DNA from 3 places in the Lacimicrobium alkaliphilum genome. Region 2 is predicted to be linked to each of the others. Evidence: predicted binding sites of a transcription regulator. Region 2 holds the regulator's gene; each other region holds the start of a gene.
What was found. The regulator FliA, encoded in region 2, starts transcription of late flagellar genes. The targets are predictions, from matches to a motif close to CTAAAGNTNNNNNNNNNNNNGCCGATA.
Positions count from the first base shown of each region.

Region 1: a site for FliA is predicted at 3,872-3,898, ahead of AT746_RS12975 (flagellin). Genes of this name have one in related genera too.
Region 3: a site for FliA is predicted at 7,129-7,155, ahead of AT746_RS11195 (DUF4760 domain-containing protein). Genes of this name have one in related genera too.

Region 1 covers NZ_CP013650.1:2,848,236-2,858,094, forward strand. The annotation lists gene AT746_RS12950 (hypothetical protein) at 1-173, opposite strand, end outside; gene AT746_RS12955 (flagellar protein FliT) at 176-487, opposite strand; gene fliS (flagellar export chaperone FliS) at 484-915, opposite strand; gene fliD (flagellar filament capping protein FliD) at 925-2,394, opposite strand; gene AT746_RS12970 (flagellar protein FlaG) at 2,421-2,843, opposite strand; gene AT746_RS12975 (flagellin) at 2,905-3,729, opposite strand; gene AT746_RS12980 (flagellin) at 4,595-5,425, opposite strand; gene AT746_RS12985 (flagellin) at 5,899-6,732, opposite strand; partial or broken gene AT746_RS12990 (flagellin) at 7,174-7,932, opposite strand; gene AT746_RS12995 (hypothetical protein) at 8,175-9,152, shown strand; gene flgL (flagellar hook-associated protein FlgL) at 9,469-9,859, opposite strand, start outside.
Region 2 covers NZ_CP013650.1:3,114,226-3,124,084, reverse strand. The annotation lists gene flhA (flagellar biosynthesis protein FlhA) at 1-1,483, shown strand, start outside; gene flhF (flagellar biosynthesis protein FlhF) at 1,520-2,863, shown strand; gene AT746_RS14140 (MinD/ParA family protein) at 2,860-3,732, shown strand; gene AT746_RS14135 (RNA polymerase sigma factor FliA) at 3,729-4,454, shown strand; gene cheY (chemotaxis response regulator CheY) at 4,501-4,884, shown strand; gene AT746_RS14125 (protein phosphatase CheZ) at 4,921-5,661, shown strand; gene AT746_RS14120 (chemotaxis protein CheA) at 5,673-7,892, shown strand; gene AT746_RS14115 (protein-glutamate methylesterase/protein-glutamine glutaminase) at 7,892-8,980, shown strand; gene AT746_RS14110 (ParA family protein) at 9,275-9,859, shown strand, end outside.
Region 3 covers NZ_CP013650.1:2,454,393-2,464,251, forward strand. The annotation lists gene AT746_RS11170 (esterase/lipase family protein) at 1-697, shown strand, start outside; gene AT746_RS11175 (response regulator) at 715-2,391, opposite strand; gene AT746_RS11180 (methyl-accepting chemotaxis protein) at 2,615-4,087, shown strand; gene AT746_RS11185 (DUF6436 domain-containing protein) at 4,084-4,596, shown strand; gene rimO (30S ribosomal protein S12 methylthiotransferase RimO) at 4,804-6,222, shown strand; gene AT746_RS11195 (DUF4760 domain-containing protein) at 6,226-7,125, opposite strand; gene soxR (redox-sensitive transcriptional activator SoxR) at 7,458-7,907, opposite strand; gene AT746_RS11205 (VOC family protein) at 8,097-8,516, shown strand; gene AT746_RS11210 (hypothetical protein) at 8,602-9,030, shown strand; gene AT746_RS11215 (TonB-dependent copper receptor) at 9,112-9,859, shown strand, end outside.

The sequences.
Region 1 (9,859 bases), 270 kb from region 2:
ACCGAGATATTCTGGCTTTGTTGTTTGATATAAGTTAACAGCGAGGGAATATGGCGTTGAAAGGCGTTAATATTCTGATGGCTGATGCGGGCGATATGCGCCGCCAACTGCTCTTCCTGTTGCTTCTGTTGTTCTTCGTCTTGCTGCAAATGGAGGCGAATATTTTTTAGCATAGTTACTTCTGATAATTGCGAATCGCTTTTCTGCTACGCAGAAAACTGGTCAGCGAGGCTTCCGTCTCATCAAACATGGGTTGAATTAACTCCAGAAGCTGCTTATTGCATGCCAACTCTGCTTCTGCGAAGGCTTTTTTCTCCGGCTCGCTGAGCGTATCAAGGTGGGAGAGTATTAGTTGATCTCTTTCAACCACAAGCGCCTGAAGCTGCTCTGAGTTAGGCTCCTGATCGCAAAGAAGCCCATAAAGGGCTTCATTGTTGGCATCAAGCTCTGGAAAGGTCAGGGAATGATGAAGTGTCAGTTTTTTCACACGACCGCTTGTTGTTTTTGTCGCCTGGCTTCATAGGCTTCCTGTTTGGCTTGTTCAGGAATCTCCGCCCAGGCTGACTTTATGGGTAACATCAGACTAATGATTTCATCCATAATCTTCAAGCTATTCTGAACGTTAGCATCCACTAATCGTTCCAGCATGTAGTCATACAGAGCATACAGGTTGTCGCCTACCTCTGTTTTAAGCGACATATCCAGGCTATCACGCAGGTTCATTATAATGGAACTGGCACGAGACAGGTGTTCAGATTTTGCCTCATACTCCTTGCGCTCAATACAACCCTTGGCAAAAGCCATGCGATCCAGCGCCCCCTGCATCAACATCAGAGTAAGCTTGTGCGGGTCAGCATGAGTAATATCCTGCTTCAGGTTACCCTTTTTGTAAGCGTTAATACCTTTAAGAGACATAACTACTCCTTAAAATCCGGTGGAGCTCAACGCTGCCATTAATGCACTGCCTGTACGATTAAGCTGAGAAACGGTCTGATCCAGGGCCAGATATTTCTTGCGCTGAATATCTTCAAAATTAAGCATTTGTAACTCGAAACGTTCTCGTTCTTTACCTAATTGATCTTTTTCATCTTTTACTGACTGCTCCCGGGTGCGCAACAAGCCATCAAAAGTTGTGTATTCCCGCAGATAATCATACATGCGGGTAGCAATACCCTCATTATCATCAGTAAAGAGGTTGGCAATCTGATCAAAGTTCTCGTCAAGTGCCTTGTTCAGACGATCTTCACCACTGCCAAAACCAAACTCATCAAAGTCAGAAATTTCCAGCTTACCATCTTCGTCGAAGGCAATACCAATCTGGAACAAACTACCCAGCTCTGAGGTACTGACCGTACCAGAAGCTATATTTGCTAACCCGGATGATATGCCTCTGGCCATAAAGTCGCCTGCCAATGCACCATCATCTTCCAGCTCCGATTGACCGTATTTTGTCAGTGTACCAATCTCAGAAATCAGGGAATTATAATCATCCACAAAATCGCGAATTTTCTTTTCCGTTCCTTCTTTGTCAAAGCCTATATTTAACGTTGACTCCTGGAAGTCACCCACTGCATCTTTTGTGGACAACTCTGTGGCCGTAAAAGCCACATTATCAATCACATTTTCAAACCTGTTGGTTTCACTTTCTACCAGAATACCGTCAATGGTTGCCTGAGCATTGGTAGCATTTTTAACCGGAGTCAGATAAGTGGCAGTCTCTGTAGAATCAGTGGTTGATACACGATTAAGATCAGCAATATTGTCATTGTTAACAATTTGCAGATCATTGCCGGCACCTGTTTTGTCTGAACTGAATACCAGTTTAGCACCGCCGTCAACAGTGCCTGTACTGATAATACTGGCCGTTACACCAAAGTTATCCGCATTGGCATTAATCTTGTTACGTAATTGCTCCATGGTCATGCCTGCGGTCACATTCACATCGAAGCTCTCAGAGCCAACTTTAAAAGTCAGCGAGCCCGCAGTACCGCTCACAGAGTCCGTCTTGCTGGAAAAGCCGCCATCGACCGCGTCTGCAGTTTCAATACGACTACCTTCAGCCAGTTGTGTTATAGCAATTTTGTAAGAGCCGGTAACAGCACTATTGGAGGCCTCGGCCGTAAATGGGCCTGCCCCCTCTTCACTGGTTATGCCAGGGTGCGTTGCCACCGCGGAGCGACTTTGAAGCTGACTATCACGGCGGAGCGCATCAACGGAGTCTTTAAAGGCATCCATTTTGGATTTGAGCTGACCAATACCTGAAATGACCGCGTCGAGTGACTCTTCGCGTTTATCCAACCTGTCCTGTTTGGGTTTACGTTCGGCTTCAATTAACTGCCTGACCAAATCGTCAAGCGCTAATCCAGAACCGACCCCTAGTGATTGAATTGCCATTTTATACCTCTATAAAGCCTTGTGAATTACACGGCTTTGTTAAAAAATACCCCCACTGCAGCACCGACCTCAGTCTGTAGCTCCTTGATTCTCTCTGCAAGTTTCAGCACTTCATCAGATGGAATCTGACGAATCACATCGCCGGTTTCTGCATCCAACACCCTGATAACACGGCGCTGACTGTCTTCATCAACACTGAAATCAAGCTGGCGGTTCTGGAGATTCGCAAATTCCCGAATCTCTTCAATCGCATCCTCGATTCCTGTATCACTGTTCTCTTTATCGGCACTTTGTTGCTGAGCTTTAATATCCTGAACCTTGGTGGGCTCTTCAGATTTATCAGCATTCTCTTCCGCCGACTGAGTCACAGACTGCAATTTTTGTTCCTCAGTGCGTTCAGGGAATACCCTGCGCGAACTCTGAATACTTTGTGAAAAATCAACGTCCATTTTTCACCTCCTGATAAGGAAAAGCGCGGGCCACCACAACATTATAGTGGCCCTGGCTGGTTTATCCCAACAGAGTCAGTGCGGACTGAGGGCGCTGATTGGCCTGGCTCAGCACAGACAAAGATGCCTGTTGCACGATCTGATTACGGGTCAGTTCAGCCGTCTCCGTCGCAAAGTCCGTGTCACGGATACGTGAACGGGCACCGGAGACGTTCTCAACGATATTACTCAGGTTACGGATAGTTGACTGGAAGCGGTTTTGCAACGCACCCAGATCAGCCCTCGCACCACCAATGGTGGAGATGGCGTTATCGATTGCTGTCAGTGCCGCGGAAGCTTCTGTTGCCGTGGCCACAGTAGTATCAGCAATACTTAGCCCGGACGCTCCGTAGCCACCAGTATTCTTCAACGTCACATCAATGTTCTGACCGCCGTTAGCTCCCACCAGAAAAGAAGCTGAATAGTCTCCTTTGAGCAAGTCCACACCAGCAAACTGAGTGTTAGCGCCGATACGGCTGATTTCGGACTTCAGTGCGGATACCTCTTTCTGCAGTGCCGCACGGTCAGCAGATGAGTTGATGCCATTCTGTGACTGCACTGCCAGTTGACGGATACGTTGCAGAGATGTCGTGATCTCGCCAAGCGCCCCTTCAGCGGTTTGAGTCAATGAAATCGCATCATTGGCATTTCTTACGGCCTGGTTCAGACCCTGGATTTGCGATGTCATGCGGTCAGTAATCTGCAGGCCTGCTGCATCATCGGCCGCACGGTTAATACGGAAACCTGAAGACAGCCTTTCAAAGGATGTAGACAGTGCATTTCCGGAATTAAACAACTGACGCTGAGCATTCAGCGACGATACGTTAGTGTTTACATATAAACTCATAAGAGTTACCTCCTGAAAGCCTTCCCTGATACCCTCATATCAACGTCGGCTTGCCTCATTTCAACTCATTACTGAGTTGCCTCATAATTGGAATCCGGCTACAAGCCAAAATCCAAAACTTAAATTACCCCTCGACTAACGGTATCGACCACAGATTAAGTCTCTTTAGGTTTTTTTTAATATATTTCTAAAAAAATATTTAAGGCGTTGTTTATTATGCTTTTTATTCCCTTCCACAAGGCAATGCCTAAGCCTGTCAGGAGCACGCCAGAGACTTAAACAGATAGTTTTTCGTCACAGAGGTATTACCACAAACAACTCTCATTCGAAGAGGCGCCAGGACACAGAGGATTAAAAGAGGTTTAAAGACCAAATCTCTGCGGCCTCCGCGTCTTTGCGGTGAAGCGTCTTTTCATGAGGATTTAGTACGATTATTGACCACTGATAGCTGAGGACGGATAACTTATCTGATGTAACTTTGAGAAGGTTCTGGCAATGATGGTTTTTTGGCACGCCCTTTGCTTTTTATTTGCCATATTGACATGGGCAGTGCTATCAATATAAAAAGGCCGGGTCAAATGACCCGGCCAACTTGCTCACGTTAGGAGAACGAGCAAATAAGGTTTCTGTCCGGCTTGCAGGTTTTGAGAATGAAACTGGCCTCTCAACCACTTCTACACTCTCAGTCCTGCCGGTCGGCGTTTTATCCCTTAGCCACCCGGAACATTTCCGGGTGGCTTATACCACACTCAACCTTGCCGAGTGCAGTATTTCCCTGATGCCATGGTGTCAACATGGCAGGCGGCCTCTCACTTCCACCCTCTCTGATTTACTGACTGTTTAAGCAGCAATTTACCGCTTATTATTAACCTCCAAGCAACTGCAGCGCTGCCTGCGGTCTCTGATTCGCCTGGCCCAGCACGGTTACGCTGGCCTGCTGGATGATCTGCCAGCGGGTCAGTTCTGCCGTTTCCACGGCAAAGTCTGTATCCCGAATGCGGGATCTTGCCGCCGAGACATTCTCTGAAATATTGCTCAGGTTACGAATGGTAGACTGGAACCTGTTCTGAATCGCACCCAGGTCCGCTCTGGCCCCACCAATAATGGAAATGGCCGTATCCACCGCTGCCATAGCGGCTGACGCATTGGCTGCCGTGGCTACCGATAAATCAGCACCGTTGAACAGACCCGACGAGCCAAAGCCTCCCAGGCGGGAAATATTCACACTGATGGTCTGGCCCGCATTAGCTCCCACCAGAAAAGTAGCTGAATAGGTGCCGTCCAATATATTTACTCCGCCAAACTGAGAAGTAGATGCAATACGGCTCATCTCCAGTTTCAATGCTGAGACTTCTTTTTGCAGCGCCAGCCTGTCCGCAGAGCTGTTAATGCCGTTTTGTGATTGTACCGCCAGCACCCGGATGCGCTGTAATGCGGTCGTTATTTCCTGCATCGCGCCTTCGGCGGTCTGCGCCAGGGAAATACCGTCGTTTGCATTGCGCACAGCCATATTCAGGCCCTGGATCTGCGAGGTCATACGATCAGATATCTGCAGACCCGCTGCATCATCGCTGGCACCATTGATCCGAAATCCAGAAGAAAGTCGCTCAAAAGCGGTACTCAGGTTGGTATTTGAAGTAAATAACTGTCTTGTGGCATTTAACGATGACACATTAGTATTGACAAACAAGCTCATGATTCTCTCCTAACCCAATGATGACATTATTATTTTTATGGCGTCATCACCTTTTCGGGTAACGTTAAATTAAATGTTGGCACATTAAGTGCTTTGCTTTGTTTGCCTGTCAGTTTTCTGATGGGCGCTTTACCGGTTACCTAGCCTGTAAAGATAAATGCAAAAAAGTGAGCGAAAGCTCTGGTCGCACTGACGGGTTTGATGGCCAAACCTCAAACCTCTACTACCTCCTGGCGTCATTCCTGTCAGTCGGCCGCTTACAACAAAGGCCCTGCCTTTAACTGTGAGTCGGCATGTTATTTTTTATGGCTGTAATCTGGTAAAGTTTCTCTGTCTTCAGGTCGGTTGCAGCTTGCCCCACAATTTGCATACCGGCCTTTTTCTTATCGTTTTAGCCTGTTCAGACCAAAAAGCCTATCTGTCTTCAGTTATTGCAGCTTGCCCCCGCATTGCAATATCACTGTTGAACATTATTACTTACCCTGTAACAGTGATAATGCCGCCTGTGGACGCTGATTAGCCTGTCCCAAAACAGTAACACTGGCTTGCTGGATAATCTGCCAGCGGGTCAGCTCTGCCGTTTCCACGGCAAAGTCTGTGTCCTTGATGCGCGATCTTGCCGCTGAGACGTTTTCCGATATATTACTGAGGTTACGGATGGTGGACTGAAAACGGTTTTGAATCGCACCGAGATCGGCCCTGGCACCGCCAATGATGGAAATTGCTGTATCCACCAATGTCATTGCCGCAGAAGCGTTTTGTGCAGTCGCTACAGACACATCAACACCGTTAAACAGCCCTGATGCTCCGAAACCTCCCTGGCGGGAGATATTCACACTAATAGTCTGACCGGCGTTTGCACCTACCAAAAAGACCGCAGAGTACTTACCATCAAGAATGTTCACCCCACCAAACTGTGAGGTAGAGGCGATACGGCTCATTTCGGATTTCAGCGCAGAGACCTCTTTTTGCAGTGCCAGACGATCAGCAGAGCTGTTAATACCGTTTTGCGACTGCACAGCCAGTACCCGGATACGTTGCAGGGCATTGGTAATCTCCTGCATCGCTCCTTCTGCGGTCTGTGCCAGAGAAATCCCATCATTGGCATTGCGCACAGCCATATTCAGACCCTGGATTTGAGCCGTCATACGATCTGATATTTGTAACCCTGCAGCGTCGTCTTTGGCGCCATTGATTCTGAAGCCAGAAGACAGACGCTCGAAAGACGTACTTAACTGGTTATTCGAGGTAAATAATTGACGTGTCGCGTTTAACGAAGACACATTTGTGCTGACGTATAAACTCATGATTTTCTCCTAACTTAAACAAATATGACGCCAAACTTGTTATTTTTATAGGTTTGTCTGACGGTAACAGGCCCATATTGTTATTATTAGCGGGCTCTGCCTGGCATGAGTTTATTGATTTTTTTATTACTCGCTGCCTTTGAAACAGTTATCGAACAAAATCTGAGAAAGCTTTAGAGAAATTTTAAGCAAACACGAAAACCCAAGAAGATTCAATATCTTACTCGGGTTATAAAATTCTGGTTTTGTGTAAAAATGACCGGGGTTGCCCCCGGTCAATCGCTCTTCGTTAGGAGAGAGTGAGCGAAACTCCTGCCGTCTGGTTTCTCAAACCTCTACCACCTCCTGGCGTCAGTTCCCAAACGGATTCTCAGATTATCCCAGTAACTGCAGTGCCGCCTGTGGACGCTGGTTTGCCTGGCTCAGCACTGTGGTACTGGCCTGCTGGATGATCTGATTACGGGTCAGTTCGGCCGTTTCAGTGGCAAAATCCGTATCGCGAATACGTGACCGGGCACCCGATACGTTCTCGACAATATTGCTCAGGTTACGGATAGTAGACTGGAAACGGTTTTGCAGTGCACCCAAATCGGCACGGGCACCACCAATGGTGGAAATGGCGTTATCAATGGCTGTAAGCGCTGCTGATGCTTCCGCTGCCGTAGCCACTGTGGTATCAGCCAGACTTAAGCCCGACGCTCCATAGCCGCCTGTATTTTTCAGGGTCACATCGATGTTCTGACCACCGTTAGCGCCAACCAGGAAAGAGGCCGAATAGTCTCCTTTCAGCAAGTCCACACCAGCAAACTGAGTAGTCTGTCCAATCCGGCTGATTTCTGCTTTAAGAGCCGAAACTTCTTTTTGCAGTGCTGCACGGTCAGTCGAGCTGTTGATACCGTTTTGTGACTGTACAGCTAACTGACGGATACGTTGTAAAGAGTTAGTGATCTCTCCCATCGCACCTTCAGCAGTCTGCGTCAGTGATATAGCATCATTAGCATTACGTACGGCCTGATTCAGACCCTGTATTTGTGAAGTCATGCGGTCAGTGATCTGCAAGCCTGCAGCATCATCGGCAGCACGGTTAATGCGGAAGCCGGAAGACAGTCTTTCGAACGAAGTCGATAGCGCGTTCGAAGAATTGAACAACTGACGTTGCGCATTAAGTGACGAAACGTTGGTATTTACATATAAAGACATAAGTCTCTCCTACACTCTCAGTCCAGCGATCTGCTGGCATCCGGCTTTCACCGAAGGTTTAAAAACACTTTAGAAACAATAACTTTTTAAAAAAAGTTAATGTTACTGGCTCTCTCGATTAAGTTTATCGACGTAGCGGATAAGTCCTTTAGCAAAAATTGCCGCACGGCACAAAAAAGCGGCAAGCCTTTGCCGCTTTGCATTCTCTAAACTTTTGAGATTCAATGGTTTAATCACGCAAAATGAGTTTGAAAAAAATGTTGGCAGAGTGGCAAAAATGTATCGCCGCATCGGCGGCTCACAGTGCCTTTACGGATCTCTGTGAGTTTAATCAGCAGCTCTATTGCTGTTTCAGAGAGGCTACAGATCATGTCAGTGCTGATGGTCAGATTGGTATTGTGCAGCTTAACGGCCAGGGAGAAGTCACGGCTAAGAATCGTATCCGTATCCCCGATACCGACCTCAGAGATCCCAAACTCAGCATCACACCGGATAATAAGCTGTTACTGCTCGCCTATGGCCGCTTTAAAGGCCCCAAAGGGCGATATTCTCAGCCACTGAGCTGGTTTTCCTGCGATGGACAGAGCTGGTCGTCCGCCAAACCACTGGCAGATAAAAACTGGTGGCTTTGGCGGCTTAGCTGGCACCAGGGAACGGCCTACGGTGTGGCCTATAACAGAGCGGCGCAACAAACCAGACTCTACGCGGGGAATCCGCGGCGCACTTTCGAGTGTATTAATCAGGATTTATTCAGTTTGTCGAAAAATGGCAAGGGCTATCCCAATGAAACGGATATGTTTTTCGATGATAACGGCAACATGGTTATTTTACTCAGGCGGGATGCCGACACCTGCACGGCACAGTTGGGTGTGGCCAAACCGCCTTACCGAAGATGGCAATGGACAGATCTGGGGGTGTATATTGGTGGCCCGGCCATGTTAGCCATGGATAACAACCAGGCTTTGGTGAGCGGCAGAGTATGGACTGAGCGAGGTCCGAAAACAGCGTTGTTGGCCCTGAATCTGTCCTCTAAAAAACTGCGTTTACTAACCCTATTACCCTCCGCCGGTGATACCAGCTACCCCGGGATGGTTTTGAATCAGGAAGGATTGTATATCAGCTATTATTCCACGCACGAACATAAGACCATGGTGTATCTGACCAGATTTAAGAATGATGAATTAAGAGCACTGAATAGTGAATCTGCCTCGTTATCCTGATGCAAATCAGGATCCCTTACCGACAGCTGAGTCGTTAAAGGTAAGCATCTTAGCCCTGTATTAAAGATTCCGGCTAACAACGCGCCGGAATGACCTTCAGGCTCTAAGATTGAAATTTATTCGACAAATATTGTGAGGCAGTCCAATAAATTGGCCTCTACATAAGATTACTCTTCTTAGCGCTCTCCGCGTCTCTGCGGTGAGAACAGCGTTTTTGTGGTAGCTGATAAAAATTATTTATCATCAGGTCTGCAGGCAAAGTTTCCAACCGTTATGGCAACCATTCAAATCTTTGTCGGAATAAATTCCGACCTACTTAAATAAAGTCAAACAGGGATAACCCGGTGACTCTGGAGAAAGTCGACTGAGCAGCCTGTAATGCCGTTTCCTGGCGGCTGAGGTCGGACACCGCCTGGGCATAGTCCACATCTTCAATACCAGAGCGGGTGGATTTGTGGGCGATTTCCAGATCCAGATTCGACTCATAGATAGATTCGGCTACGTTTAATCGCCCGCCGACACCGGCGGTGGCTGCGCCTACTCGCTCCAGGCCGTTATCCATGCCGATCAGCGCGTCATTCAGCCCTTCCTGGAACTGTTGCTGAGAAATATTCGGGTCATTCAGCGCGACAAAAAAATCATCCAGTGTCTGGGCCAGATTTTTCTTTTCTGGCGGATCCAGTTCAAAATCGACCGTATCGCCCGGA
Region 2 (9,859 bases):
AGGGGATGCCGTTGCCGGACTGATCATTATGATCATCAATATCGTCGGTGGTCTGTTTATCGGTATTATCCAGTATGATCTGAGCTTTGGCGAAGCGGTACAAATCTATACCCTGCTGACCATAGGTGACGGTCTTGTGGCGCAGATCCCTTCATTGCTGCTGTCGGTGGCTACGGCCATTATCGTTACCCGTGAAAACGAAGATCAGGAAATCGGCGCTGAGCTGACCACTCAGTTGGGTAACAGAAGAGCCCTGTTTATCGCCACCGGCGTGCTGTTTGTGATGGGTATTGTACCGGGCATGCCCCATGTGGCTTTTCTGGGGCTGGCCGCCATAGTAGGCGGCTATGCCTATTACGGCATGTGGAAAGAAAGCCGCGAGCAGACCCAGACTCAATTGTCTGAGGTGCAAAAAGAACAGGCAACGCACACCACAGAAATCAAAGAGCTGGGCTGGGACGATGTGCAGCATGTGGATACCATCGGTCTGGAAGTGGGTTACCGGCTGATCCCGCTGGTGGATAAAAGTCAGGGTGGTGAGTTGCTGGCCCGTATCAAAGGGGTGCGTAAAAAACTGTCCCAGGAACTGGGTTTTCTGGTGCCGCCGGTGCATATTCGTGACAACCTGGATCTGAACCCCAATACCTACACCATCGCCATGCTCGGCGTCACTATCGGTGAGGCGGACATCAGCCATGACAGTGAACTGGCCATCAATCCCGGCCAGGTATTTGGCAAGCTCGATGGCAAGGCCACCAAAGATCCGGCTTTCGGTCTGGATGCCGTGTGGATAAAACCCGAACAGCGTGAACATGCGCAGACATTGGGCTACACCGTAGTGGACGCGGCTACGGTGGTAGCCACACACCTGAGCCAGCTGCTGACCAACAATGCCTATCAGTTGCTGGGCTATGAAGAAGTGCAGCAACTGCTGGATATGCTGGGCAAAAGTAATCCTAAGCTGGTGGAAGGCCTGATCCCGGATATTCTGCCCATGAGTACCGTGGTCAAAGTGCTGCAGACTTTGCTGTATGAAGGTGTTCCTATCCGCGATCTGCGCACCATCATTCAGACCCTGTGCGAATACGGTCCTAAGAGTCAAGATCCCGACGTGCTGGTGTCAGCTGTGCGTATTGCGCTGAAGCGTCTGATCGTTCAGGAAGTCAATGGTGGCGGTCATGAGATCCCTGTGATTACTCTGGCGCCTGAGCTGGAACAGATGTTGCATCAGTCTCTGCAGGCAGGCGGCGGTGAGGGTGCCGGTATTGAGCCGGGGCTGGCCGAGAAATTGCAGCAATCCTTAAGTGAAGCCTCGCAGCAGCAGGAACTGGCCGGTGAGCCCTCCGTGTTGCTAACGTCAGGCATGCTCAGACCAGTACTGTCGCGCTTCCTGAAACACGCTATAAGCGGTTTACATGTGTTGTCTTATCAGGAAATTCCTGATGATAAACAAATTAAGATTGTCAGCGCCGTTGGCCAATAAATTCAGTTGTTGTTGCGGCTGACAAGGGGGTAAAAAGTGAAAATCAGACGTTTCTACGGTAAGGATATGCGTGACGCCTTAAACCAGGTCAAAGAGGAACTGGGCGGCGATGCGGTGATCATGTCGAATAAAAAAGTCGCCGAAGGTATCGAAATTGTGGCCGCGTATGACAAAGAGCCGGTAAAAAAAGCCGGTGAACGTCAGAGCAGCCCCGCGCCCGGCGCTAACGTGGCGCCATTACGAGGCCGACAGCAGCCCGCTTCGGCCAGAACGGCAAAAGCCCAGGCTACCCCCAGCCTCAGCGAAATTATCGGTGATTCCGGTCCCGACAGCCTGCGCGCGTTGCTGGAAAAGCAGAATAAACAGGCCGAGAGCGCTTCTGCGCAGGCTCAGCCGCAGAAAGTGGCGCAAGCCACAACCGTATCGCCAGCTGTTGCCCCCAAACAGCATGACGATAAGGGTATGGATGATATTCGTCAGGAGTTACAGTCACTACGCAATGTACTGGAATTTCAGGTATCCGGCCTGCTCAAACAGGAACGCCAGCAGTCCCGCCCCCTGCACAGCTATCTTATCGATCAGTTACAGCGCTTAGGCATCACATCATCGCTGGCCGAGCAGGTGGTGTCTTATGCGCCGCCTAATTGCGAACAACGGGATGCCTGGAAGTTTCTGCTTAAGTTGCTGATGAACAGACTGCATACCAGTAATAACGAAATTTTGACACAGGGTGGTGTGGTAGCACTGGTGGGGCCAACAGGCACCGGCAAAACCACCACCATAGCCAAACTGGCTGCGCAATACGCACGTCAGCACGGGCACCAGCAGGTGGCACTGATCACTACCGACAGCTATCGCATCGCCGCCTATGAGCAACTGGCCACTTACGGCAAAATAATTGGCTGTAATGTGAAAAAAGCCAGCAACGCCGAAGAGCTGTCTGATCTGCTCTATCAGTTCCGTAACAAGGGCCTGGTGCTCGTTGATACGGCCGGTTTCGGGCAAAGAGACGCCAGATTAATCAAACAGTTAGATACCTTGAGCGAGTCATCTTGTGCTAATATCAAACATTATCTGGTTTTGGCAGCCAATGCGCAGCATCAGGTAATGGAGCATACACTGAAGACTTACAGGCAGATTTCTTTACAGGGCTGTATTTTCACCAAACTGGATGAGTGTTACAGTCTCGGCGAAGCCATCAGTCTGGCGGTTGAGCATAAACTGCCCGTAGGATATCTGACCGATGGACAGAAAGTGCCGGAGGATATTAAGGTTGCTGACGGAAAATATCTGATTTCATGTGCAGCCCGGCTCTATAAGCAGTATGCTTCAGTACCCACGAGAACTCAGCAGGTTGCAAACTCAGCAGTATCATTATGATTGAGGATCAAGCGAGTAGCTTAAGACGAATGAACCAACCCAATTTAATTAAAGTTATCGCTGTGACAGGCGGCAAAGGTGGGGTAGGTAAAACCAATATCACCCTCAACACCGCCATCGCCATGGCCAGACAAGGCAAGCGGGTGATGGTTCTTGATGCCGACCTCGGGCTGGCCAATATCGACGTGATGTTGGGGCTGCGGGTGGAGAAAAACCTGTCCCACGTACTGTCCGGTGAATGTTTGCTTGAAGATGTGTTGGTAGAAGGGCCTGCGGGAATTAAAATCGCTCCGGCTACATCCGGCACTCAGTCGATGACAGAACTGACTCCCACCGAGCATGCCGGTTTGATCCGTGCCTTCAGCGAATTACAGAGTAAAATTGATGTACTGATTGTGGATACCGCCGCAGGTATCTCCGATATGGTGCTGAGTTTTTCACGGGCCGCCCAGGATATAATGGTGGTGGTGTGTGACGAACCGACTTCCCTGACCGATGCCTATGCCCTGATCAAAATCCTTAACCGGGACCACGGTGTGTTTCGCTTTAAAATAGTGGCGAATATGGTGCGTAATTTACGTGAAGGACAGGAACTCTTTGCTAAGCTGTCCAAGGTCACAAACCGATTTCTGGATGTGGCGCTTGAGCTGGTGGCAACGGTACCCTTCGATGAAAACATCCGCAAGGCGGTGCGTAAGCAAAAAGCCATTGTTGAAGTCTTCCCGGGCTCACCAGCCGCGATAGCCATAAACAATTTAGCCAAACAGGCGCTTAAATGGCCTGTTCCGGCGCAACCAGGCGGACATCTGGAGTTTTTCCTGGAGCAATTAGTTGATCAAGGGACTGAGGTGCAGAGAGATAAAGTGTGAATAATAAAGCCGCTGCCTATCAGCAACTTGATGATAAAAGTAAGCTTGTAGAACAACATGCTTCACTGGTTAAGCGCATTGCTCATCATTTGATGGCAAGACTCCCTGCAAGTGTTTTAGTTGACGATTTGATTCAGGCTGGCATGATTGGCTTGTTGGAAGCGTCGAGAAACTTTGACGGTTCCAAAGGTGCCAGTTTTGAAACCTTTGCCGGTATCCGTATCCGCGGCTCTATGCTGGATGAGATCCGCAAAGGTGACTGGACACCCAGGTCGGTGCACAAAAACAGCCGCGCCATTGCCGAAGCCATCTCGCAGGTGGAAAAAGACACTGGTCGTGACGCCAGAGACAATGAAGTGGCAGAGAAACTGCAGGTGAGCATGGAGGAATACCATCAGATGCTCAATGAAGTGAATGCCGGGCGCATGGTGGGTATCGAAGATTTGGGTATCACAGAAGATGTGATCACCACAGAGCAGAGTCGTGGCACCGATGCGCCTTATGACGATTTGTTACAGGGATCGTTTCAAAAAGCACTGGCCCATGCTATTACTACTTTGCCGGAACGGGAGGCCATCGTATTGTCGTTGTATTACGATGAAGAACTCAACCTGAGGGAAATTGGTGAAGTGCTGGAAGTAAGCGAATCGAGGATCAGCCAGATACACAGTCAGGCTATGCTCAGGCTGAAAACCAGGATGCAATCCTGGCGTGTTGCATGATTTTCAATAAGAATAACAGTTAGTTGAATCCTCACTGGAGGCAGTTTTGGATAAAAATATGAAAATTCTCGTTGTTGACGATTTTTCAACAATGAGACGTATAATCAAGAACTTACTTAAGGATCTTGGCTTCACCAATGTGCAGGAGGCCGATGACGGTAATACCGCCCTGCCCATGTTGCAGCAAGGGGATTTCGACTTTGTCATTACCGACTGGAACATGCCGGGGATGCAGGGGATTGACCTGCTCAGGGCCATCCGATCCGATGACAGCCTCAAACACCTGCCGGTGCTGATGGTGACCGCTGAAGCCAAGAAGGAGCAGATTGTTGCTGCCGCTCAGGCTGGCGTCAACGGCTACGTGGTTAAACCCTTTACCGCCGCTACGCTGAAGGAAAAGCTGGATAAGATTTTTGAGCGCCTTGGGTAATCCCGGGTGGATCCTGAACAAAGAGGGAACACCTGAATGACAGACAAAGCGCCGATTTCATTAGAAGATGCCCGCCGCCTGGTTGAACTGCTTGAAGCCGGAGACAACGAGGCCGCCGGTGAATTGCTCGACAGTGTTACTGAACATGATTCTGTGGAGCTGTTTGCGGAAGTGGGCAAACTGACCCGGCAACTGCATGATTCTCTGAACAATTTCCAGCTTGATGCGCGTATCGCCAATCTCGCTAATGAGGATATTCCTGACGCTCAGACCCGTCTCAATTATGTGATTGAGACCACCGAGGAAGCTGCCAACCGGACCATGGATGCGGTGGAAACCAGCATGCCCATCGCCGAGCAGCTGAATGCCAAGATTACCGGTATTCTGCCCGAGTGGAAAAAGCTGATGACCCGGCAAATAGAGCTGGGTGAGTTTAAAACCCTGTGCCATGATCTTGACCGCATTCTCGAAGACGCCAGTGTTGAATCGGCGAAGCTCAATGAGCTGCTCACGGAAGTGCTGATGGCCCAGGGCTACCAGGACCTTACCGGGCAGGTTATTCGCCGGGTCATCGAGCTGGTCAAAGAGGTCGAAGACAACCTGGTGCATATGCTGACCGTATTTGGTGAGCCGGAAGTTGATGAAAATTCTAATAAATCTGACAAAAAGTCCGATAAGGAAGTGGCTGAAGGACCGATAATTGATGCTGACAGTCGGGATGATGTGGTATCGGGTCAGGATGACGTAGATGATCTACTTTCAAGCTTAGGGTTTTAAGGAGCTGACGCATGTCGTTTGACGTTGACGAGGATATCCTGCAAGACTTTCTGGTGGAAGCCGGAGAGATCCTGGAGCAACTTCAGGAACAGCTTGTCGATCTGGAGAACAATCCCGAAGACGCCGACCTGCTGAACGCGATTTTTCGCGGCTTTCATACCGTCAAAGGTGGCGCCGGGTTCCTGTCGCTGACACCTCTGGTGGATGCCTGCCATGGTGCCGAGAATGTGTTCGACACCCTGCGCAATGGTCAACGGGAAGTATCCTCTGAGCTGATGGATGTGATCCTGCAGTCTCTGGACTGCATTAACGATATGTTTGCCAGCGTCAAGGCCCGTGAAGAACTCACGCCTGCGGCTCCCGAACTGCTCGAAGCCCTGCATAGATTAAGCAAACCCCAGTCAGAAGACGAAGCGCCGGTGGAAGTGCCGGTGGTGTCATCTGCTCCTGAGGCTGAGCCCGCGGCAGATAAAAGCGCCACGCAGGATGACACTGCTGATGCCTCCGCTGGCGGTGATATTGACGAAATTACCGAAGATGAATTTGATAAGCTGCTGGATGAGCTGCATGGCCCCGGTGCCGGCCCTTCGAAACAGGATGCCGGGACGTCAAAAGCCGAGACTGCCGCTGCGCCAAAACCGGCTCAGGCCGCCTCAGGTGATGATGACGATATCACCGATGATGAATTTGAAGCGCTGCTGGATCAACTCCATGGTGAGGGCAAATTTAAAGCCCCGGATGAGGATAATGTAAGCCAGACTGCGGGTAATCAGGGCAGTGATGACAAGGGTGATGATGAAATCACCGACGATGAATTTGAAGCGCTGCTGGACCAGTTGCATGGATCCGGTAAGGGTCCCTCTGCAGAGGAAAAAGCTGCAGCGAAAGCCGCTGAAGAAAAAGCCGCTAAAGCACCGGCGCCTGCTCCTGCGCCATCTCCGGCTGCTGCGAAAGCACCGGCTCCGGCCCCTAAGGCCGCACCAGCGCCTGCTGTGGCTAAAAAGGAAGAGAAAAAACCCGCTCCGCCGCCGGCTGAAACCACCGTACGGGTGGATACCAAGCGCCTTGATGAAATCATGAACATGGTGGGCGAGCTGGTACTGGTGCGCAACCGGTTACTCAGTCTGGGCATTAATATTGCGGATGAGAGCATGTCCAAGGCGATTGCCAATCTGGATGTGGTCACTGGCGACCTGCAGGGTGCGGTGATGAAAACCCGCATGCAGCCAATCAAAAAAGTGTTTGGCCGTTTTCCGCGGGTGGTCAGGGATCTGGCCCGCAGCCTGAAAAAAGAAATTAATCTGAAACTGGTGGGTGAAGATACCGACCTGGATAAAAACCTGGTTGAGGCGCTGGCCGATCCGCTGGTGCATCTGGTGCGTAATTCTGTCGACCACGGCATTGAAATGCCTGATGAACGGGAGGCTGAAGGTAAGCCGCGCACCGGTTCGGTGACCCTGTCGGCATCGCAGGAAGGGGATCATATTTTGCTGACCATCGAAGATGATGGTAAAGGCATGGATCCCAACAAGCTTAAAGACATCGCCATCAGTCGCGGCGTGCTGGACGCCGATGCCGCCGCGCGCATGTCAGACGTAGAAGCCTTTAACCTGATTTTTGCACCGGGCTTTTCCACCAAAACTGAGATTTCAGATATTTCAGGTCGTGGTGTTGGCATGGATGTGGTCAAGACCAAGATTAATCAGCTCAACGGTACAGTACACATTGATTCGCAACTGGGTGTGGGTACCAAGCTGGAAATTAAAGTACCGCTGACTCTGGCCATTCTGCCAACCTTGATGGTGGTGGTGGGCGAGCAAACCTTTGCTCTGCCGCTGGCGGCGGTCAGCGAGATCATTAATGTGGATCTGGATCGCACCAACACCGTTGATGGTCATTTGACCATGATCGTGCGAAATAAAGCCATTCCGCTGTTTTATCTCAAAGAGTGGTTGCACCGCGGGCCGGGTAAGCCGGATGTTGACCGTGGCAAAGGCCATGTCGTGGTGGTGCAGATTGGTACCCAGCAATTTGGCTTTGTGGTGGACTCTCTGATCGGCCAGGAAGAAGTGGTGATCAAGCCTCTTGATGCTTTGCTGCAGGGAACACCGGGCATGGCCGGTGCGACCATCACCAGTGATGGCGGCATTGCGCTTATTCTGGATATCCCCAGCCTGCTCAAACGCTATGCCCGTAAAGGTATGAAAGACTTAAGAAAAGCAGTGAACTGATGCAGTATAAAGTGCTGGTGGTCGATGATTCGACTTTTTTCCGTAAAAGGGTGGCGGACTTTCTGGAGCAGGATCCCGGCCTGACAGTAGTGGGCCAGGCCAGAAATGGTCAGGAAGCCATAGATATGGCCGCCAAACTGAGCCCCGATGTGATCACCATGGACGTGGAAATGCCGGTGATGGACGGCATTACCGCAGTGAAAAAAATCATGGCGCAAAAACCTGTGCCGATCCTGATGTTTTCCTCCCTGACTCATGATGGTGCCGAAGCCACCCTGAATGCTCTGGATGCCGGGGCGCTGGATTTTTTACCGAAGAAATTTGAAGACATTGCCCGCGAGCGGACAGAAGCGATTTCGCTGTTGCAACAGCGGGTCAAGGCGCTGGCGCGCCGTCGTATTTTTACCCGTCCGGCAGCTCCAAGACCTGCACTTCGCACCACAAGTACCACTGCACCACAAGCTGCCCCGGCTTCCGCGCCGCTTAAGAGCGGTTCAGGTAAACGCTATGGGGTTCTGGCTATAGGGGCTTCCACGGGTGGCCCCGTTGCACTGCAAACCGTGCTGACGGCGTTGCCGGCAAGTTTTCCGTATCCGATCTTCCTGATTCAGCATATGCCAGGTACCTTCACCAGCGCCTTTGCTGCAAGAATGAATAATCTTTGTCAGATCAATGTCAAGGAAGCTGAAAACGGCGAAACGGCTAAGGCAGGATGGGCCTATCTGGCGCCGGGCGGTAAACAGATGTTGTTTGAAGGCAGCAGCCGGGCACCACGTATTCGTATCGTGGATGACAAAGACCAGAGTAATATCACCTACAAACCCAGTGTGGATCTGAGCTTTGCGTCGCTGGCGCGTATATACGGCGGCGATGCGCTGGCGGTGATCCTGACCGGCATGGGCGCCGACGGTCGCGAAGGAGCCCGTTCACTGAAATCCCGCGGCGCAACGATATGGGCACAGGATGAGAAAACCTGTGTGGTTTATGGCATGCCTCAGGCAGTCGCCGCTGCCGGTATTTCGTCACAATCCATGCCCCTTGGTGATATTGCCGCCAATATCAAAACGGAAATGTCAGTGCGCGGCTAGTCCCGTACGGTAGGGCGTGTTGACCTTTTGTGTATGTTTTTGCAGCAGTTTGTAGCGCATTTAGACAAGGCAGAGTAAATGTGGTGTAGTTGCTCTACATGAATGAGCGATAACGCAGTATAAATGCGCTACAGACGCTGCCCGAAGGGTTCAACCCAACGCCTTCTGCTCTTTGTTGCCGGATTTTGACTTAGCCCACTAGGCCTGCAACCCGGCGTCGCGATCAGAAGGCTTTGGTCTTGAACAAAATTCATACAAAAAAGGTCAATACGCCCTAGTATATAAGGTTTGTCAGTGATCGTCTGGACCGTTGCCAATCAAAAAGGTGGGGTAGGTAAAACCACAACCACAGTTACCCTGGGGGCGCTACTGGCGCTGCAGGGGAAGCGGGTGGTGCTGGTGGATACGGATCCCCATGCTTCACTGAGCTATTATTTTGGTGTCGATTCGGAAGAGCTGTCCAGCAGTGTTTACGATGTATTTATGGCCGGAAAATCACTCAATCAGGATACCGTGCTTGATTGCCTGTGCCCGACCAAACTCGACTCACTGTTCCTGCTGCCTGCAACCATGGCGCTGGCCACGCTGGATCGAAGCATGGGTAACCAGGGCGGTATGGGGCTGATTCTGCAGAAGGCACTGCAGGCCGTAGACAAGGATTTTGACTATGCCCTGATTGATTGCCCGCCGGTGCTGGGCGTGCTGATGGTCAACGCTCTGGCCGCCTGTGAACGCATACTGGTGCCGGTACAGACAGAATTCCTGGCTCTCAAAGGCCTGGACAGAATGATGCATACCCTCGAAATCATGCGCAAATCACGAACCCACGAGTATCAGTACACTATTATTCCCACTATGTTTGATAAACGTACCAATGCC
Region 3 (9,859 bases), 660 kb from region 2:
ACAGCTCTGGCTTTTCTATACTGAGGTCATCCGGGCGGTAGTACTAATGAGTCTATGGCTGGTTTTTAAAAGCAATAAAAACGGTCTGCACAAGCCATCAGCGCCTGACAAACCGGCGATACTCTGCGTACACGGGTTTCATATGAACGGCAGTTGCTTCTGGGGATTGCGTCGGAGGCTGGAACAAGCCGGGTTTGCGACCTACAGTGTCAGCCTGGGCCGCCCCTATGTGGATCCCAGCAAATATGTGGACAGCCTGCATCAGGCATTGGCGCAGACCTTTATGAATAATCAGCAACAGCCGGTACATCTTCTCGCTCACTCAATGGGCGGGCTGGTTTGTCGCATGTTATTGCAGCACTACCCTGAAGATAAGCACCGTATTAAGTCCATCATTACCCTCGGCACGCCCCATCATGGCACCCAGGCGATAGGCGATTTCACCCTGCCCTGGCTCAAAGAGATGTTTCATCCACACAGCCCGCTGCTGCATCAACTGCCTGAATTCAGCCAACTGGCCCCTGAACTGCCGGTTATGACCATCGCTTCGGTTAACGATTTAGTGGTTTACCCCGCCCATCGTGCTCTGCTGAAAAACAGTACCAGAGTCAGGTTTGTCACCATCAGCCATATGGGATTATTACTGAATAGCAGAGTAAAGCGGCGGATCAGCCGCTGGTTGACCCAATCCACATAGATAATTGCTCACGGGTATTAACTATTCAGTGAAGGTTGCTTGTCCTCTGCCGGTGCATCGCCGGGCTGGTTTTGTGGAAGTTCCTTCACAAAATCATCAAAGGCTTTCTGCTGATTTTCATCCAGATTGCTCTTGCTCAGAATATCCAGAGTACGCTCAGCCAGTTCCAGTTGGTCAGCATCCAGGCCTTCATCCCGATGAATGGCCACCAATACCTTCAGAATACTCAAAGATACCCGCACATTCTTGGGTGTCAGTTGCAGCGCCTGTTCAAGGGATTTCAGTGCCGGCACTTTTTTATTCTTTTTGAATAACTCCACCGCCATGCTGTTAAGCTGTTTGGGGGTAAAATGCACCTCTTCACGTTCAGAGGTTTCCTGCTCGATATACTTACCCACCACCTGGCTGGTAAGGCCTTCACCGCCAATCTGCTTTTTCACTTTGTCCAGCAGGCTGATAGCCTCTTCGCGTCGTCCCAGCTCATGAAAGACCTTCACCTTGTCGAGGTTATCCTCCACCGAGGGCGTTGCTTTGAGGGTTACATGGGCATCGACGATACGCTCGGCACGGTCCCGTTCTTCTCTGGCATTGTGCACCCTGGCTTTAACCACCACCAGTTGCTCTTTAAACTCTTCATTGCCGGCATAATTGTTCTCAAGATCAGCGATATAACGCTCTGACTGCTTAAGAATTTTGAGGGACGCCTCACCAGTCAGGGTACAGGCCAGATCAATCCCGGAGCGGATCACATTGAACAGCAGGGCCGGGGAATCATGAATGGAATTCTTGGCATATTTAGCCATGGCCTGGGTGGCCTTATACTGGCCCTGGTGATCATGGGTCAGACGGGCCAGATCCCAGAGCTTTTTATTACGTTCTATATTGCGGGGCGCCAGCTCGGCGGCCTTTTTAATTTCTTCGTAAGCCTGTTCATAGTCTTCCCGTTCGATATAATACTGCGCCAGCAAGTCATAGGTAGCAAAACGGGTCTCAACTTTGTCGGTCAGTTGCGCCAGCAGTTCTTTGATCTCCTGCATTTTATCCTGCCTGAGCAACACCTTGATAAAGCCCAGATACACCCAGGGCGCAGTATACTTTTCCATTAGCCCGCGGTAGTAAGCTTCTGCATCTTCCAGCTCACACAGGGCCAGCAGGCTTTCCCCTTTCATTCTCAGCAGTTGCATCTGATACTTTGCCAGCGCCGGGTTAAGCAGATGGCGATCGGCGTAATAAATGGCTTTCCCAAAATCCTTGTTATCCACTGCCTGATAGATGTTATACAGGGTCTTTTTGACCTCCAGCACATGAGGAAGACGCTTTTTGACCTGAGCAGGGGAAAGAGGCTTGACCCAGAAGTCATCGGGCTGCAGCTCGGCAATACTGTTGACCAGACTCTCATCGGTATCGGCGCTTAAAAATATCAGGATGGTGCGCTTGGTGACATGGCCCTTGAACTTAAGCTCCTCCAGCAGATGAAAACCATCTTTGTCGCTTTTTACATTAAAGGCGCAGATCACCACATGAAACCGTTGCTGCTCACATAACCGCAGACCAAAAAAGGCGTTTTCGGCACTTTTTACCGTGCGGATCCCCAAATCATAAAAGGTTGACTTGAGAATGTCGTGGACCAGTGTCTGATCATCAATAATCAGCACATTCAGCGCATCTAAGTTACTTAAATCGTCTTTTTCCATTATTAACCACAGTGATTATTCGCCAAAATCTGTCACTACATGCATCGGTCTGCACTGTAGAAGCCTAACCAGAATAGTATTGTCTGCCCGCAGTAAATGCCAGATCTGTACTGCAGTTAAATAATGACGTTGTCACCCGGAGCCTCAAACTTGACACAAGTCAGATCTATAACCTAGTTCTTAGCGTACAATATGGGTTGTAATCCAGAGTGGAGATAGTAATTTGCGTTACCCATGGATAGACGAAGCAAACAAGGTCTTTAGTGGAGTGTTAGTCGCTCAGGTTGCAATAGCTTTTGCTATTGCTGCTTACACTGACACTTGGTTATGGGCGATGATGATAGGCATTCCCACTGCAGCTCTACCCCTCATTTTAATTTACACTCAGCCTCAGGCTCAGATGACACGCTATGCCGTCGCTATAGCTGTCCAACTGCTTACAGCCCTGCACATTCAGCAAAGCTTTGGCCTGACAGAAATACATTTCGAAATCTTCACATTACTGGCATTTTTAGTTTATTACCGTGACTGGAAAACTATTCTTATCAGCACCACCACTGTCGCAATTCATCACATAAGTTTTTTCTTTTTACAGAGTAACAGCGCTGGTGTGTACATCTTCGAGGAGGGTCATCTGACTATAGGAATATTGCTCATTCACGCCTTCTTCGCCATTGCGGAAGGAGCTGTATTGTCGGTGATCGCCAAACGCAGTTTTAAGGAGGCTCATACCTCTCTTATTCTGAGCAACACTATTACCCACATTCAAAATCGTGAAGGAATAATAGATCTCCAACGACCCATAGACCCAGGTTTAACGGAATTCTCAACGCTTATTGGCGGCATCCGCAAGGTTCTTGATGAATCGTTTGCAGTATCAGAGCAATTAATTGGTGCAACAGGTGCCATCTATCAGCAACAACAGCGTCTCAATGAGCTTAGCAAATCGACCAGTCAGCAAGTCGATACTATAGCCAGCTCAATGCAGCAAATGACGAATTCCAATCAACAGATAGCATCATCATCCTCAGAATCGGCAGAGGAAACGACTGCGGCAGCAACAGCAGCCACCCAGGCTGGTGAAAATATCAACAATGCCAGTCACAAGGTCCGTTCTGTGCATCAGGCATTGAGCAAAATGTCAGAGAGAATCGGGTCTCTCAACCAGCAATGTGAGAAAATCAGCAGAGTAACCGTCACCATTAAAACCATCGCGGAACAGACAAATCTCCTGGCACTAAATGCGGCCATCGAGTCTGCCCGGGCTGGTGAACATGGCAGGGGTTTTTCCGTTGTCGCCGATGAAGTACGCCAACTTTCAATGAAAACACAAAACAGTACTGAGGAAATTGAGACTGTCAGTAAAACACTGATAGATCAGACGAAAGATTCGGTTGAACAAATGCAGCAAGTCCTGGAACTCATTAATGAGACTGTATCCCAGTCTGCAAAAGCAGATAAAGCCTTTAATGACGTCAGTCATCGTATAACTGAAATCGAGCGCAACATACTCTCAGTATCGTCGGCAAGTGAACAACAGGCAAACACGTCAGATAATGTATCACTAGCCACACAAGCTTTACTGAACAACATCAGCGATAGCTCAGCGCTGAATCAGGAAATTTTTAACGATTTCCAGCAGCTTCGAAAAAGCTCCGAGAGCCTTGAAAAGGCCCTCTCCAGGCTGAAAATATGAAACCTCAGTCCTGGGCGTTTTTGCTTATCTGGGCGGGTATTTTACTGGGCACATTAGTATTAATGTCACGCTGGCAACTGGTCGACTACGATCCTAATGGCATGTTGCTGGATAAGGAACACAGCACCGGGCTGGCTAAAAAACTGGCTAAGCTCAGTGATAATAACCGTTCTACCGCTATTCACATCACAGATAGCGACTGTTTTTGCAATCTGATAAGCCAGAGCCATCGGCAGCAGGTCAGTCAGTTATTAAAAGATTATGGTTACAGCAACAAATCAATTAATCTTTCTGATTTTGACGAACTCAGACAATGGATCACCGCGGTTCCAAGTATCATCTTATTTGATGCCGATAGTAACCTGACGTTTATCGGACCATACTCGACTGGTCTCAGATGCAGCGCGGGAAAAGGTTTAATTGAAAGCTGGCTGACATCCTCCATCGATACTCAGGGTTTAGGTCCAACCGTCATCTCTGAAGCAAAAGGATGTTATTGCCCGGCCTGACTTACTCTGGACTCTGATAAGGTCACTGAGAACATTTCATGGTATTCCAACATCCTCTTGATTTGTTCCGACCCGATAAATCAACAGGTTGACTGGGTATTTTTTAAGCGACACGGATGCCATTGCTTTTCCCTTCATGTATAATCCGCCGACTTTTCAGGGGCCACTGACTTGCCTGCCCCAGCAGCCACAGAACAGCGAGATGACATGAGTGTAGAGACCTTTAATCCCAAACAAACCACCACCCTGGAAACGCCCAAAAAAGTGATGGCAGATAATGCCGCCAGAGAGGGCCAGACCATGGATATTGGGGCGGGTAATCGCATCGGTTTTATCTCGCTGGGCTGCCCGAAAAACCTGGTGGATTCGGAGCGCATTCTCACTCAGCTGCGCACCGAAGGTTATGATGTGGTGAATACCTACAACGATGCCGATCTGGTGATCGTGAATACCTGTGGCTTTATTGATTCGGCGGTGCAGGAGTCACTGGATACCATAGGTGAAGCCCTGAACGAAAACGGCAAGGTCATTGTGACCGGCTGTCTGGGCGTAAAAGAAGATGAAATTCGTGAAGTACACCCCAATGTACTGGCCATTACCGGCCCTCATGCCTATGAGACCGTGGTGGAACAGGTACATGATTACCTGCCCAGGCCTGAACATAATTCCTTTGAACACCTGGTGCCCGATCATGGGGTTAAACTCACGCCCCGGCACTTCGCTTACCTTAAGATTTCCGAGGGCTGCAACCATCGCTGTACTTTTTGCATTATTCCCTCAATGCGCGGTGATTTAGTCAGCCGCCCCATAGGCGAGGTGCTGGATGAAGCCCAGCGCCTTAAAGTCGCCGGGGTCAAAGAGCTGCTGGTGATCTCACAGGACACCAGTGCCTATGGTGTAGATGTGAAAAACCGTACCGGTTTCTGGAACGGTATGCCGGTTAAAACCGGTATGACAGAGCTGTGTGAAAAACTCGGCGAGATGGGGATCTGGGTCAGACTGCATTATGTATACCCCTACCCTTCAGTGGACAAGGTGATTCCACTGATGGCTGCAGGTAAAGTGCTGCCCTACCTGGATATTCCGCTGCAACATGCCAGCCCCAGAATATTGAAACTGATGAAACGCCCGGCCGCTGCCGAGCGCACCCTTGAGCGTATCCTCAAATGGCGTGAGATCTGCCCTGAACTGGTGATCCGCTCCACCTTTATTGTTGGCTTCCCCGGCGAAACCGAAGAAGACTTTCAGATGCTGCTGGATTTCCTCGATGCCGCTCAGCTTGACCGTGTGGGCTGCTTTAAATACTCCGATGTGGACGGCGCTAAAGCCAATGAACTGCCCGATGCCGTGCCGGAGTCGGTTAAAGAAGAACGCTTTGAACGCTTTATGCTAAAACAACAGGCCATCAGCGCGGCCAAACTGCAAAAACGCATCGGCCAACAGATGGATGTATTGATTGATGAAGTGGACGAAGAAGGCGCCATCGGGCGCAGCTACGCCGATGCCCCGGAAATTGACGGCATGGTGTACTTAAACGGTGACACTGAACTCAAACCCGGCGATCTGGTCACCGTCACCATAGAGCATGCCGATGAATATGATCTATGGGGCAGCCGGGTTGTCTGAGCCTTATGCACCGCGCTTAGCGGCAAATGCAGTCAGTGTATTAAAGGTACGCTGATTGTTGTCGCTGGCAAAAGCGATAAAAGGACAATAACCTTGCCATGCCTGAGTATCTGAGATTTCTGTACTGGCAATTTTATCTCTTAATTGTTGATAAACTTGCTGCAAATGCTGATGAAACAACCCAAATTCTCTTGGTACGTCGGTGAAATACCAGCGATAACAATAATACTCCAGGTACTCGTACATCAAATCATGACTTTCCTTGTGGGCGCTGTAATGTTCCCCTCGCTGGGCAAAAGGCACTTCATTGATAAACCTGGCCCGTCTGACCAGACGCATGGCGTGCACTTCCCTGATGCAGTAAATATAGGAGAGCATATAAGTTACCAACGCTGACAGATCGGCACCCAGATAATTTTGTACCAGCTTCTCATCATAAACGCCCATCTGTATGCCCTGACATAGTTTTTCCGCTTCATTTAGTCCTTTACGCAATGAATCCCGATCAATATTCAGCTTCTCAGAAAGCCGCTTCCACTCAGCCAGTTCGACGCCTTTAAATTTTACATCCGGTGCCCCAAACATCGCTAATATAGAGCCAAGTACTGCAATATGTTGTTGACCTTTATCACGCTCGAGGAGTCTGAGCTGAATCTGATTAAATTGGTTGATTGCCTGAATGGGATTACTGACATCACTTAATCGCCAGTCACCGGAAGATTTTTTGCCTAAACGCTTTTCCCCCTGACCTTTCCATAGCAGACCTATGGCTTGCAGGGTATTGCTCTCCCGATTGAGCTGAATATTCTGATACAGTGTTCTGAGGGTCGCAAAAAGCGCAAAAGTTGCAGAAATACTGACTGCCAATGCCGGTAAATAGGCCGTTCCCTTATCAAGGTACATTTTTATCAGCCACAGACTAAGTAAAACTAATGGTACTACCAGCCAGTACTTATTTAACGTCTGTCGCCCTTCTAAAGGAACACCATACCAGTGGAAGGTTCTGGCCAGGCCATCTTCATCATTACTGATATCAGGGGGTGGTTAAGATTAAAACTATGAAAGCTGTAGGCTTTTTTTAAGGATGGAGGGTTGCGCTCGTCCATGAGTACGGGTCAGATTTCCAGTACATCCCCGCCCTGGGGCATATAAAAGTGTTTCATTTTTTCACCTTTTATCATTTAGCTACTACCTAACAATACGCCAGAAACCCCTGAAGATAAAGCTCCGGGTATTTATTTAAATTTGGTGGTGTCAAGTATCACCGGCCCGGGACCTTCCGCCGCCAGCTTATCATCAGGGTTATAAACCGGACATTTACCCATCGACAGGCAGCCACAACCTATGCAGCCGGTCAGTAAATCACGCAAGCGCTGCAAATAATCAATCCTGTCACTTAATTGCCGATACCAGCCAGAGGATAACGCCTGCCAGTCCTTTTTATCCGGGGCTCTGTGTTTGGGCAACGCCGAAAAGGCCTGCTGAATTTCCGCCAGGGTGATGCCCATTTTCTGCGCCGCCTTGATCACCGCCACCCTTCTCAGTACATCTGCACTGTAACGGCGCTGATTGCCACTGTTGCGACTGGAGTATATTAACCCTTTGCTTTCATAAAAATGCAGCGCCGATACCCTGACACCACAGCGCTTTGCCACCTGCCCGACACTGAGATCCTGAGCTTGCATATTTTCTCCTTAAAAAGTCTTTACCTTAACTTAACTTGAGGTTTTAGCATAACCCAGGACTTAACAAAAGGAGAAAGCTATGCAAACCGAAAGAACCCACTCTGCACCTGCTGGCCGGCTCAGCCGTTACTGGAAAAACTACTGCCACCTGTTCAATCAGACCATGTATTTCAAATAAGGAGAATCAGCATGTTACAGCTAGAACATTTGAATCTGGTGGTCAGAGATATCGAAAACAGCCTTACTTTTTACCGCGCCGCGTTTCCACACTGGCGTATTCGCGGTGAAGGCAAAGCCGACTGGTATGGAACCCCCAGAAATTGGGTACACTTTGGTGATGACTACCAGTATCTGACCCTGAATGACAATGGCACAGGTGAAAACCGCGATCTGAAAAGCAACAGTATAGGCCTGGCTCATTTTGCTTATATTACCGAGGATCTGGACGCCATAGTTCGGCGACTGGCCGAAGCGGGATTTAGTCCGGCCAAAGCTGGCAGTGAGGATCCTTACCGCAAAAATATCTACTTTATTGACAATGATGGCTTTGAAGTTGAATTTGTTGAATATCTGAGTGATATCCCCGGCGAACGGAACTTATATCGTTAAAGCAGGACATTTAATCCTGTAAATGATTGAATTGCCGAAACGGCTTACTTTAGAATAAAACGAAGTTCAACCTGCGGATAAGATTTTGCCTTCAGGCTTTAAGAATCAGCCTATTGCGTTACTGGCGCTGTTGTTACTGCTGTTTAACCTGACAGTAGCGCCGCTATCGGCATCCCGCACCCTTTCAGCCGCACAGGCGTATGCCAGCGACGACAAGGTACTGATTTGTACCGGGCGGGATATGAAATGGGTGGATATGGCCGCATCTCTGAGCCGGGGCCAGTTCGTTTTTGTCGACCCGCCGGAACAACTCCCGGAGCCCTTGCAACAGGTAGAATGCAGCGCCGGATTGTTGCTCGACAACCACGATATTATGGCCGGCAACACTGCGCTCATCGCTTCACAGAAAATAACCCTGAGGGCATTCAGTCTTTTTTCCAGTGCTACCCTCAATGACAGGTACAACAACGCGCTGTCCCGCGCACCTCCTTTTGTATTCAGGCTTTTCCCATAATCGCCTGATCACACTGCTGCATCAGGCCCGAGTTTAACCAGCCGGATTAGTCTTTAATCCGGCCAGCCTGAAGTTATTACAATGAATAAAAACACGGTTTTACCTCGCCGCTCACCTGCTCTGCGTGTGGTGTTATCTGCTATGGCACTGAGCCTGCCGTTATCTGCACAAGAACAGCAAACAATGTCTGCCCTGCATCCAATTGAAAAAGTACTGGTTATGGGGGAAGTGATGGCGTCACCTAACCAGATTGTTACCGACCCTAAAAAGCCCCGCCAACCACTGCCCGCCCATGATGGCGCTGACTATCTGAAAACCATCACCGGGTTCAGTATCGTTCGCAAGGGCGGGGCCAGTGGCGACCCTGTATTCAGGGGCATGGCCGCCTCGCGTCTGAACATCATTACCGACGGCAATATGTTGCTTGGTGGATGTAGCAGTCGGATGGACCCGCCTACGGCCTATATCTCGCCACAGAGCTTTGATCGTATCCGGGTGATCAAAGGCCCCCAATCCGTACTCAATCTGCCGGCCAATGCCACGGTTTTATTTGAAAAAGACCAATACCAGCTTTCAGAAGCCGGAGTTCAGGGTGATATCAGCATGACTCTGGCGGAATTTAACCGCAAAGCACTCAATGCCGACCTCACCTCCGGCAATCAGAACGGTTACCTGCGTATGAGCCTCAGTAACGCCAGCGCCAGTAATTATCAGGATGGCAACGGCAACCCTGTCAACAGCGCATATGACCGCTGGAGCGCTGCGACTGAACTGGCCTGGACACCCGGGCCCGATACGCTGTTAATGCTGAGCCTGGGCCGGAGTGACG